Regions from separate parts of the Viridibacillus sp. NPDC093762 genome, predicted to be linked through region 1. Evidence: riboswitches for the same ligand, from Rfam matches in the RefSeq annotation. Region 1 holds a riboswitch; each other region holds the start of a gene.
The links. Region 1 has a riboswitch for cobalamin ahead of ACQKM9_RS07300 (ribonucleoside-diphosphate reductase subunit alpha). Riboswitches for the same ligand answer to the same signal wherever they lie in the genome.
Positions count from the first base shown of each region.

Region 2: it holds a riboswitch for cobalamin, as region 1 does, so the genes downstream of both, nikA (nickel ABC transporter substrate-binding protein) here and ACQKM9_RS07300 (ribonucleoside-diphosphate reductase subunit alpha) in region 1, are expected to answer to the same signal.
Region 3: it holds a riboswitch for cobalamin, as region 1 does, so the genes downstream of both, ACQKM9_RS13025 (Ig-like domain-containing protein) here and ACQKM9_RS07300 (ribonucleoside-diphosphate reductase subunit alpha) in region 1, are expected to answer to the same signal.

Region 1 covers NZ_JBNNUK010000004.1:68,545-72,839, forward strand. The annotation lists gene ACQKM9_RS07295 (ribonucleotide-diphosphate reductase subunit beta) at 1-320, opposite strand, end outside; gene ACQKM9_RS07300 (ribonucleoside-diphosphate reductase subunit alpha) at 332-2,557, opposite strand; cobalamin riboswitch at 2,739-2,917, opposite strand; gene ACQKM9_RS07305 (PepSY domain-containing protein) at 3,153-4,295, opposite strand, start outside.
Region 2 covers NZ_JBNNUK010000009.1:65,227-69,521, reverse strand. The annotation lists gene nikB (nickel ABC transporter permease) at 1-862, opposite strand, end outside; gene nikA (nickel ABC transporter substrate-binding protein) at 902-2,524, opposite strand; cobalamin riboswitch at 2,679-2,865, opposite strand; partial or broken gene ACQKM9_RS12630 (hypothetical protein) at 3,544-3,752, shown strand; gene ACQKM9_RS12625 (hypothetical protein) at 3,772-3,984, shown strand; gene ACQKM9_RS12620 (class I adenylate-forming enzyme family protein) at 4,135-4,295, opposite strand, start outside.
Region 3 covers NZ_JBNNUK010000009.1:136,337-140,631, reverse strand. The annotation lists gene ACQKM9_RS13025 (Ig-like domain-containing protein) at 165-1,967, opposite strand; cobalamin riboswitch at 2,198-2,374, opposite strand; gene ACQKM9_RS13020 (DUF4083 family protein) at 2,618-2,800, shown strand; gene ACQKM9_RS13015 (hypothetical protein) at 2,918-3,049, opposite strand; gene ACQKM9_RS13010 (CAP domain-containing protein) at 3,186-4,028, opposite strand.

The DNA of each region.
Region 1 (4,295 bases):
AAGCTAGAATCTGTTAAATAATCTGCCACTTTTCCTGCATAGTCTGTTTGAACACTGTCTAACATTGCAAGTAAACCGATTGTTTTCATAAATGCTTCTTTTTCATTCGCTGTTAATGTTGGGAACTCTTTAATATCATTCCCCATATTAATTTCGAAAGGAGTCCAAAAGTTACCTAACATCTTTTTATATTTTGGATACGCCCAGCTAAAACGAACATCATCCCAGTTTAATATATTTGAAGAGCTCCCGTTTACAATACCTGTTGAACGGTTTGGAGCTGTTTTATCCATTAATTGACGTTTTTCTAGTTTTGTCATCGTAGTTCCTCCTAGCTTGCACATGATTCACATTCTAATAGTTCAACCGATGTTGAGCGGACGTAGTATGTCGTTTTAATGCCCAGTTTCCAAGCATTTAAGTGCAATTCTAATAGTTCTTTAGCCTTGACAGTGTTTTGTACATATAAATTTAGCGAAATACCTTGGTCGATATGACGGGCACGTGCTGCGTTTTGTTTTAAAGTCCAATTTTGATCAATAAAGTAAGCAGATTTGTAATACCAAGTTGTTTCTTGGTTCAAATCAGGGACAGTTACCGGGATCTTATAATCCTTTTTCTCTTCAGAATAAGATTTTTGGAAGATCGGATCAATACTTGCCGTACTTCCTGCAATAATTGATGTTGATGAGTTCGGCGCAATAGCCATTACATAACCGTTACGCATACCATTTTCAGCAACTGCTTGTTGTAATGCAGTCCACTTTTCATCTTTATATTGTCGCTTTGAGAAGTATTCTCCTGTTTGCCATTCCGAACCTTCAAATAATGGATATTGGCCTTTTTCTTTTGCTAATTCCATTGATGCTTGAATTGTTAAATAAGCAATTTGCTCATAAAGCTTATCCGCAAATTCAACAGACTCCTCTGATTCCCATGTAATACTCTTCAGTGCCAATAAATGATGCCAACCGAATGTACCAAGACCGATACCACGATAACGGGCATTTGTACGTTCTGCTTGTGGAACAGGAATACGATTTAAGTCGATAACATTATCTAACATACGCACTTGAATTGGGATCAATCTTTCTAAAGCTTCAGCAGGGACAGCTCGTCCAAGATTGATAGATGATAAGTTACATACAACGAAGTCTCCAGGTTTGCGACGCGTTACAATGACATCATCTTCTAATGTAATTGACTCGAATTTAGTGGCGCTCATATTTTGGAAAATTTCTGTACATAGATTACTTGAGTAAATCATACCTTCATGCTTATTCGGGTTTTTACGGTTTACTTCATCACGATAGAACATGAACGGTACGCCAGTTTCTAATTGACTACGCATAATGCGTTTCATGATATCAATTGCTGGTACAGCTTCACGTGTTAATATCGGGTTCGCTAAGCAAGCTTCGTACTTTTCACGGAATGAACCTTGTCCACGTTTTTCGTCATAGTAATCTTCAAGATTAAAGCCCATTACTTCGCGAATTTCATGCGGGTCAAATAAGTGCCAATCTTCACGTGCTTCAACAGCCTCCATGAAAATATCTGGTAAGCTAACGCCTGTGAAAATATCATGTGCGCGCATACGTTCATCACCGTTATTTAATTTTAAATCAAGGAATGGGAATATATCTTTATGCCAAATATCAAGATAAATAGCAATCGCGCCTTGTCGTTGACCTAATTGATCTACTGATACTGCTGTATTATTTAATTGTTTAATCCAAGGAACAACACCGCTTGATGCCCCTTTAAAACCACGAATGGATGATCCACGGCTACGTACTTTCCCCATATAAACGCCGATACCACCGCCAAACTTCGAAAGTGTCGCAACATCAGTATTTGAATCATAAATACTTTGTAAGCTGTCATCAACTGTATCGATAAAGCAACTTGATAATTGACCATGTGTTTTACCTGCATTTGATAATGTAGGAGTAGCAGTCGTCATATATAAATTACTCATTGCCCAGTAAGATTCTTTAATTTTTGCAAGACGATCTGTTTTTTCATTCTGCATTAGAGTCATCGCTATAATCATCCAACGCTCTTGAGGTAATTCGATTGGTGTTTTGTCAAAGTCTCGAGTTACATAACGATCCAACAGTGTTTTCAATCCGATATATGTAAAGATTTCATCACGTTTAGGTTCAATCATTAAGCCAATCTCTTCAAGTTCCTGTTTTGTATATGACCTTGTTAAAGCTGGGTCATATAAACCTTTTTCGACAAGCTTCTTAACTTGTTTAGCAAATGCTGTGTATACCTGTCCTACTTCTAATTGACGTACTGTAGATGCTTCTTTATAAACACCCGCCAACAATAAGCGAGCTGCAACGAATGTCCAATATGTGTCTTCTTCATCTAAAAAGCTTAACGCTTCTAGGCTCATCGCCTTCGTCCATTCAGCATCAGTGCCTTCTGGATTCTTATTTTCCCAGCGTTCAGACTTTCTAATAAGCTGACTAATTTCCTCTCTACCAAACTCTTCCTCTAATCGAGATAATAATATTGCTCTTTCATATGTCATTAATTGGACCATATCGTCGTCTCCTTTTTTACAAATATAAAAAGCGATGAATCTGCCTTCTTCGGCAGAGCCATCGCTCTAGGTTTTAAAATTGGAAACAGGCGAAATCACAACAAAAAAATACTTTTGAAATCAAAAGTAAATTGTTCAATGTAAAGTCTCTCGCTTCCACTTCTCAACCCCCGAAGAAAGTGTCATCATGCGCAAAAAGGCAGGTCTACTGGCTCATGCATCATCCAACTGTCACCCTTCCCAAGCATTGCTCAGTGGTTAATTGACAGTCGTCCGCATTCACAGTTGCGGGGACAGCTTCGGTTTCTCTACCGAATTCCCTTTTAAACCGTATATGGTACCTTTTTTCGCTCACATACTATATATTGTGTTTTACTGATTAATCTAATCTAACATATTGTGTTCCTGTCAGACAAGTGGAAATGCTAAATTAAAGTAAATGAAAGCAAAAGACCTACGAAAAATGTTTTATTATTTCCTATAATGTCTATTTTTATTTTAAAAAACAGGAGGTTAGAATTGTTTTAAGTAAGAAAATAATAAAAAACTACCCAAAATTGTATTTTGGGTAGCATAATATCTATTTTAGTAACAATTAATCGTCTTCATACTCTTTTTCGAAATCAAGAATGGCACCAGTCTTAGCGTCAATTTCTAATTCGTATTCATACATACCATCTTTTACTTCAACTTCATAAACGCCGTCTTCTTCATCCAATTCAATTTTAGTAATGGTACCTTTTGCTTTTGTTAAAGCAATTTGAGAAGCTTTTTGCTCACTGATGAAAGGTGTTACTGGATTTGGTGTTTTTGTAATTCTTTCTTTATCAGTAATCATAACTTTCCCAGTTATTGCATCGACTTCGATATCATATTCATAATCAGTAGTTAAAATCTCAAAATCATATACTCCGTCTTCACGGTCATATTCAGCTTTTTTCACTGTACCATTAACACTTTTTAAAGCAATTTCTTTTGCTTTTTCAATACCTATTACTTTATTACTTGTTGATGGCTTTGAAGGCTTCTCGGTATTTCCAGTACTTGGAATACCCGGTTTAGTATTTGTGATTACATCGTCAGCTACTTCTGATTCTTTTTTAATAACATTTCCTGTTTTTGCATCGATTTCAAAATCATATTCTGTTGCACCATTAATAATTTCGATTTCGTATACGCCATCACTTTTATCTAGTTTGGCTTTTTGTACAGTACCACCAACATTATTTAATGCTATTTGTTTCGCTTTCTCTAAGCCAATCACTTTGCCAGTTACTACTTTTTTTGAAATCTTCTCTTTTTCTTTTTTCACAATTTTCCCTGTGTACGCATTGATATCAAAATCGTATTCATATCCAGCTCTAATGATTTCAATTTCGTAAATACCATCTTCTCGATCTAATTTTGCTTTTTTCACAGAACCTTTAACCGATTTTAATGCTATTTCTTTCGCTTTTGCTAAACCAATTACTTTTTTATTATTAACTGAATTAGATACTTTTGTTGTTTCTGTTTTCTTTTCAAGTAAATTCCCCGTTTTAGCATCTAATGTTAATTCGTATTCTTTACTTTTGCCTCTTACATCAACTTCATATACTTGAACACCTTTTTCTTTGTCCAATTCTACTTTGTATACTGTACCTTTTACGTAGCTAAGTGCCTTTTTCGAAATTTCTTTTGAAGATAAAATTTTACCTGAGTTAGTTTGAATACCCGCTGCCGCAACTACTCCAGAGAC
Region 2 (4,295 bases), on a different contig from region 1:
AGATTACAGTCATAAATAATACACAGCCCTGGATCATTGGATAATCTTGATTTATAATGGACGAGACAAATAATTGTCCCATTCCTGGCCAAGCGAAAATGGTTTCAACAATAACTGCTCCACCTAGCATATTTCCAAAACTCATACCTAGCCCAGTCACTACAGGAAGGAGGGACTTTTTTAACACATGTCTACTAATGATTTTCCCTTGACGCAAACCTCTCGCTCTTGCATATATAACAAATGGTTCATTTATATTTTCAAGCATACTCGCTCGAAGTAATCGTATATTTGTGCCAATATAGCCAAAAGCAAGCGTTAAGGAAGGAAGCACTACATGTTCTAGTGTCCCCCTCCCCAAAACGGGTAATAAATCTAACTTTAATGATAAAAAATAGATTAATAGAAAACCAAACCAAAATGTAGGCATAGAAACACTAACAAAAGCTATTATTCTGCTAAATTGATCTATCCATTTTCCTTTGTAGATAGCCGATAGCATTCCTATTGGTAAGCTAATAACTACAATAAAGAAAAACGCAGCTAATGTTAGTTGAATTGTTGGAACTAAATGTAACAACATCTCGTCCCAAACTGTATTCTTAGACACAAATGAAATCCCTAAATCAAGTTGAATTACATTTCCTAACCACTCAAAATACTGGATATATAAAGGCTTATTTAATCCAAGCTCAAGTCGAAGAGCAGCCACAGCCTCATCAGTAGGCGGAATATTCGATAACCTTAAATAAGCTACTGCTGGATCTCCAGGAATTAAGTGCAGTAAGATAAAAGTGATAATTGAGATTCCTAATAATATTGGAACAAGACTTGCGAAACGCTTAACTATAAACCAACTCATGTAGTACTCCTTAAGTTGTTGTTATTAATAATCCTTCCATCATTCAACATCTATTGTAGTTAAAGGTACCTCTGCTTCTTGAGGCAAAAAATCTAATCCTTTAATATTTTTATGATAAACCGCTACATTGGATTGATAAGATATCGGTAAGTATACCGCTTGCTCATGCAAAGTTGTTAAAATATCGGTATACAACATTTTTCTTTCTTTTTCATCTGTAGTTAAAAGCACTTTTTTAATCTTCTCGTCTATTTCTTTCTTCTCTGGTAACCCCAATAAAGCAGTATAATCTGGACCACCATTTTCTGAATCTGTTGTAATTGAAGCTAAATAAGAATGTGGATCAAAAGGTACGGCCCATGTTGAGGTAAATAATATGTCGTAATTGCCTTGGAATGCCGTTTTCCAGAAAGTATTAGTTTCCTGACTATTCAACTTAATATCAATTCCTAGTTTTCTAAAATCACCTTGCACAAATTCTGCGATCGACTTTTGGATATTATCTGTACTATTAAAAAGGAATTCTAGCTGCAGTTCTTTTCCGTCTTTTTCTCTAAACGGTTTACCCTCTATTTTTTTCCACCCTGCTTTATCTAATAACTGCTCTGCTTTTGCTGTGTCATACTCATATGGATCTATGTCAATTTTTGTGTAATCCAATACAGGTGGAAACAATGTATCTGCTTTTTTTTCCATACCATAAAAAATATTATCGATCACAGCCTGTTTATTAAATGCATAGTTCAGCGCTAAACGTACTTTATGGTCTTTAGTTGCTTCTTTATTTGTATTAAAAAGAAGCGTTCTTGTAGCTGTAGGCTCTGACAACTTAGTTTCATATTTCCCTGAATCCTTTAAAAATTGGAATGAATCTTGACTGATGACCCCATTACCAAAAATAAAATCAAGTTCATTTTTCTCAAATGCTAATACTCTAGATTCTCCGTCAGTAATGACCTTAACAACAACCTTATCTACTTTTGGTTTAGTACCCCAGTACTTTTCATTTCTTTCGAATAATGCATATTCATTTTTCTTATATTCGCTCAGTACCCATGGCCCTGTACCAATTTGAGATTTAAGACCATCCTTAAATGTATCTTGGCTGTCAGGAAAAGCAGCTTCTCCAACAAATCTCAAAGGTCTTATGTATGTTAATTCTTGTAGAGTTGGATAATAAGAATTGTTCAAAGTAAGCTTAAAAGTATATTCATCCACTACTGCTGTATCTTTAATTTGGTTAATTAACTCTACCCATTCATGTTGTTTATGATTATTTAAAATCGTATCGAAATTCTTCTTAACAATTGCCGCATTAAATTTCGAGCCATCAGAAAACTCTACATCTTTTCTCAGATGGAACACATATTCTTTGCCGTCTTTTGAAATATCCCAGCTCTTTGCTAACCAAGGCTGAATATCCCCACCCTTCCCGTAATACACAAGGGGCTCATATACCATTGCTTGTGCAAAAAACTCATTTGGAAAATATGTATGTGGATTTAAATCGCCTATATCTCCAGTCATAGAAAATGTAACAACTTTCTCATTACCTTTAAGTGAAGTAGTTTCTGAACCTTTGGGAGTATTACTGCAACTCGTTAAGAACATTAATAATAGTAAAAAGAGAAGACTTAATAATTTTGATCGTTTGAATAACACTTTTTCTCACCTTCAACTATAAAATTTTATTACCATAAAATATTGGCAAACAAAAAAGCATTCCTAACCCGATAAAAAAGGTCAGCAATGCTTATAGTTTCAGAACAATTTTGTCTCCTAGCACTCTAACACCTCCCTATCTCCCGTAGGTTTATCAGCATTTTTAGAACAGGCAGGTCTTCTGACTTAGGTTCATAGCCTCCATGCGTCTTCCCGGATATTATCCAGTGACTTTCTTGCATGAGACTCACCCTTACAGCGGCGGGACCATGTCGGATTTTCACCGACTTCCCTATTAAGTATTCGTTTTAAACGAACACACCTATTCCAATACTATATGTAATTTTTTGTGCAAATAAAAAAAGTTTTCCTAATATAAAGTATATTCGTTATTACAACTTAAAGCTATATCAATTTTAAGACTTAATTTTATTCAAAAGTTTTACCACAAAAATTTGCACGTTTTTTTTTGCAGTTACACATATCGTTGCTGGTTGTAAACGTTACGTTACATTGCCTTACACCTAAAGTGGAAAATTCCACATTTATGCTTAACAATAAAAAATAACCTGATTATAAATAACTGGTTCGCTTTAAGAGTACTAAAACTAATTAAAGTATCAATTTTGGATTCCAATCGCATATGATTTAAACCTTTTATTATTGTTTACTAAATAAGGTTTTTTTCGCAATTGACATAGTAATTAACAGATTAACAATAGCTAATATCGTTAAATCATTAAGTGGAAACAAAAATACCTATCCTCAGATGCTTTTTAAGTAGCATATTCGACTATTTTAAATAATGGATTTAGAAGAATTTGTAATATACATATATTTGTAACTTACTGATATTCAACTAACGAGGCAGTTTAGTTTAATAAGATAACCTCCATCTGTTTAATTGAGTACCAGCTCATGTAATAATGAGGAACTTAAGATAATTACTACTTTTGCTTATAATTGAACGGATGCCAAGAAAAGCCTCCGCATAGCGAGAAATATGGAGGTGTAAGAGATTGAATAAACAATGGACGATTGGTAAAATTAAAGAATTTGTTGAGAACAATTCGGAAAGTAAGTTGCTAACGACGGAATATCACGGTTTTTCTCAAAAGTTACTATTTTAATGTGCATGTGATAGCAACTTTGAAAAACATTTACGAAATTTAAAAATAATAACCAACGTAAATGTGACGTGTGCCTACCACCAAAAGCGACACAATAACTTATAGCGAATAAACGAAGTGCCGATTTCTATTAAAGAGAAGTTGGCACTTCGTTTATTTTATCATTTCAATTCAAATAAAATTGAACAATTAAGTAACTCAAATTTAAAGATAGAGATTGTCCAAAATGCAAATCATTCCTTTGATATTGAAAAATTCGATACAACAAATTCAATATTAGGTTTATCAAGGGTAGTGAAAAAACTTCAGGAAGCATTAAAGACAATTTAGTGAAATAATGAGATTATCAAAAGATAACCAATTTAGGTCTAATTTAATCGCTAAAATAGATGTACAAGAGGTGCTAATTGCACCCCTTTCTTAATGGTTATTTATATTTTTACTCCTCAATTTCGAACCCGTTAATAATCAACAGACCGTTTACATTTGAATTGTTTGAAGCTTCTTTTTATCAATTTTCCCTACATGTGTTTTTGGTAGTTCAGGGATAAAATAAATATTCCGAGGGATTTTATAACTACCTAGATGACTTCTACAAAGGTCTTGAATTTCTTTAACATTATTAAATGCATCATCAGATA
Region 3 (4,295 bases), on a different contig from region 1:
TCTGTAAATATCTCCAAAACCCTTCCAATTTAGGTGATTTAAGTTTTGTTTATCATTTGATCAAAACAATAATCAAATTAGACAGATCCAAATAAAAAGAAAAAGAGTAGCCCTCAAAGGCCGGTTTTTACCGACTTTTTGGACTGCCCTTTTTCATATGACCATTACTTCACTTTCACGCTAAGTTTGCTACTTTTATTTCCTGCTGGATCCTTCGCGTAAATTGATAGCTTAGAATTTGCTTTTTGTTTTTTGATTTTCACACTAAAATTACCTTTGCTGGATGCTTTAGCTGAGCCAATTTTTTTGTGTTTACTATTGTATATTGTAATTGTTGCTTTTGCTTCAGTTTTACCTTTTACTTTTGTAGTTTTCGAAGTGATTTTAGATACTGTTGGTTTTTTCGGTGCAATTTTATCTTTTACAATAATTGTTTTTGATACGCCTTTATTACCTACTGTATCTTTCGTTTTTACAACTAATTTTACGTTCTCTTTTTGTTTTGTAATCTTCAGCTTATAGTTACCTTTGCTACTCGCTTTTGTTGATGTAAGTAGTTTTGAGCCTTTATAAATAGAAACTGTTGCTTTAGCTTCTGTAGTTCCTTTTACAGTAGTTGTTTTGTTTGAAATTGTTCCTATTGTAAGTTTTGTTGGGCCGATTTTATCTAATACAGTAATTGTTTTTGTTACACCAGCATTGCCGGTTACATCTGTCGTCTTTACTACTAATTTCACATTCGCTTTTTGTGCAGGAATCTTTAACGTGTAAGTTCCTTTACTACTAGCTTTTGTTGATGTTAGAAGTTTAGTTCCATTGTATATTGAGACTGTTGCATTTGCTTCTGTTGTTCCTGTTACAGAAGTAGTTTTGTTTGAAATTGTACCCACTGTAAGTTCTGTTGGGCCTTCAGTATCTGGATTTTCCACTGGTGGATTAGTATTTGGTATTTCCCCATCTGCTAATCTTGCAAATGTTGATTTTCCATTCAATGCGTCTGCTAACGCAATGATTACTTGTTCAGTCGCCATTAAGTTAGTTTTAGTATCTTTGATCATCCATTTAAATGATCCGTCTTCTAATTGGTAATCATCAATCATTTTTTCAAGAATGTTAACTTTTTTACCGTCTTTTTCATAGCTCCATTTGTCCGTTGTTAAATCCTCTCCAGCTGAAGCTAGTCCCATAATAATACTTGCCATTGAGTTCGTATTATTAACAAAACCATCTTTTTGATATTTTGCATGAATACCGTCTACTGCTTTTTTAATAGATTCGTTAATTATTTCATTGGACTTATCAGCATTATTTAATAGCGTTAATGCCGTTAAATTCCAGCCTGTTACATCTAAGTCATCAGATGAACCAAATCCAGAGAATAATCCTGAATTATTTTGTTTCTTTAAAATTACTTCTAAATGTTTGGCTTTATCATAGTCTGCATTTGCTAATCCTAGCGCAATTGATGCCCAAGATTCACCATATGGTGTAAAAAAGCTACCATCAGCTTTTTGTTTATTTTGTAAATCTTCAACAATATTGCGTTGTCCAAGGCTGGTAGGATCTAACCCAAGAATATAAGCACCTATAATAGTACCTGCGTCTTCATTTGAAGTGCTTGAAGCAGCCGTTTTAGGTTTTACCCAATAAGATTGTTCACTTGTAACTTCTGAGCCCTCTGCCCACTTGTAGTTTTTAATATCCATACCTAGTGCATACATTGCTGATAATGACCAGTAGCCACTGTGGGAACTAATTACCCTAGAACTAATAGTTTGGTTGTTAGTAATATAATATTGTTTTGCCTTTTCTAGTGAGTTCACTAGTTTTTCTTTGATTACTTGTGGTGATGTTGTTTGAGATGCATTGTTTACTACCGTATTATTTTCAGCTTGAGCTGTAAACGGCGATAGTAGTGATAGTAGCATAACAAAAGCAAACATCATGCTAATTGAACGTTTTAACATTTGAATTCCTCCGATTTTATTTAGGTTTGTTGGATTCGGAATTCGGCTTTTTCATGCTAATAGATTAAATAACTTTCACTTATGTTTTAAATGAAGGAATTTAAAAGTTCTTAACAATGAAAAAAGCTATTTCCCCATAGAGAAATAGCATAAATACAAAGAAATATAGGACAACAGTTTTGTCTAATATAGATTGTTTTGCCGTAATCTCACTTTATTCCGAAGAGTAGATATACGCTCTGAATTAGATAGGTCTCCTGGCTTAGCATCAATTTACTCAAAGGACCTTCCCGTATAAAACAGTGGTATTTCCTTATTTCATCAGCATTTACAGTTGCGGATACAGCCTCGGCATTTCACCGAATTCCCTTTTATGTATGTACTACACCTAATTCTGGCATTCAATATTCACTTGTTATAAACTTATCATAATATTGAAAATTAATCTATTGGATAATGATTTATTTTTGATATTTTATCCATTTCATATCAAATTCTTATATTAATCAAAGAAGAATTGTATTTATCTCAATTCCAAAATTGTATTTATCAATGAATTTATCAATATTTGAACCGCATGAATCCTAAAAACATGTTAAAATTGAATATAATACTATTTTAATAGCGGAAATGAATAAAGGAGGCAAAAGGTGGCTAATTTTGGAGATATACTTATACTTTTTATTGTTATTGCTTTAATTATATTAGGTACGATTTCTTTTATGCTATTTATTAGAAGAATCATTATTAATACCACACCAAAGAATGAATCTACTGAACTAAATGAAAAATTAGATAGGATTATCACGTTATTGGAAAAACAATCCAAATAATTGTTATTCATTATAAAAAAACTAGCTGTCGAATCTTATATAAAATTCAACAACTAGTTTTTAAATTCTTTTAATTCTGCTTTGATAATAATGGACGATTATTTTGCCAAATAACTTCTACTGGAATATCGAAAAATGAAGAAAGTGTTGCACTTCCCAATGCTCTCCTTTTTCTACTTGCCAATTAATATTTTCTAGAATCCATTGCCCTTCTCTTTTCAAACTTACCTCTTTCATATGTAATACCATATAGAAAACCCCTATATATATATCCACTCTATTATAACTGAATATTCAAAACGATGGGATGTAAAAGAGAATAAGGTTAAGAAGTTATCAAAATAGTAAACTCCCTCATGTTCTTGGACAATAGGGGGTTTTCTACCTATTTGGCAAAAATTTGTGTTCCATATGTTGGATATTGAGCACCTTTACCCGAGACAACTATACCTATTCCAACTTTTTGATAATTGGGTGATAGAATATTTGCTTTATGGCCAGGGGAATTCATCCATCCTTTCATGAAACTCGTTGCTGTTGGATAACCTGCTGCAATATTCTCTCCTGATGCATATGTGTTATAATCAGATCCTTTTAGGAGGTTAGACCAGCTTCCATAAGTTGGGCTTGTATGGCTGAAATAGCGATTTTTCTCCATATCTAATGATCGAATTATCGCAAGCTTTGTTAGTTTTGGATCTTGCTTTAAAGGCTTCAAATTCTTTTTTGCACGTTCTTTATTTAAAATAGTAACTATTTGGTCTTGCATTTTTTTATTTCCTAAATCACTGTAACTATCGACAAATTCCCCAGATTTAATCCAGTATGTCTTGCTACCTTTTTTAACTTTAATCCAACCATTTGTATTGGCAGCACTCACTTTATATATTCCAGCTGGAAGTTTCGTTGCTGATTTAGATCCTTTTTCTTTTTTATAAGTCGTTGTTTTTTTTGAAAGATAGACATAATCACCAGTAAAACCGTCTTTTATCCACTTTTTATCTTTTGTTTGCATCCATTTATCTTTAGTTGTTTTTATAATCGTTACTTTCTTTTTTGCAGCTACTGTAGATTTTCTTCCATATCCACCTTGCTTAGTAAACAACCTACTCTTTTCAGTAAGCGTTACTTGTTTTGTTTTTGAAGCACTTGCTTTAGCATATTGAGGGCTTGCTAAACCTCCTAAAAAGATCATAGCCATGAAAATGACGCTTAGTTTTTTCAGCATGTTATTCACCTTAATTCCTCCGAATCAAATTTTTAATACGATATTTTCAATGTAATTAACACTCTCAATAGTCTTTTAGGAGAGTTCGACATTAAATATAGCTGTTTTATTAATATCAATAAAAAAAGAATCGTATAGACCACAATTTGTATTCACTATATCATATTATCAAATTTTTATGGTCTTGATGGCCAAATATAGTTTTATGTTATTATCACTTCAAATTTATATAGGCATTTAGAACCACTCTTAGAAGACTATTTATTT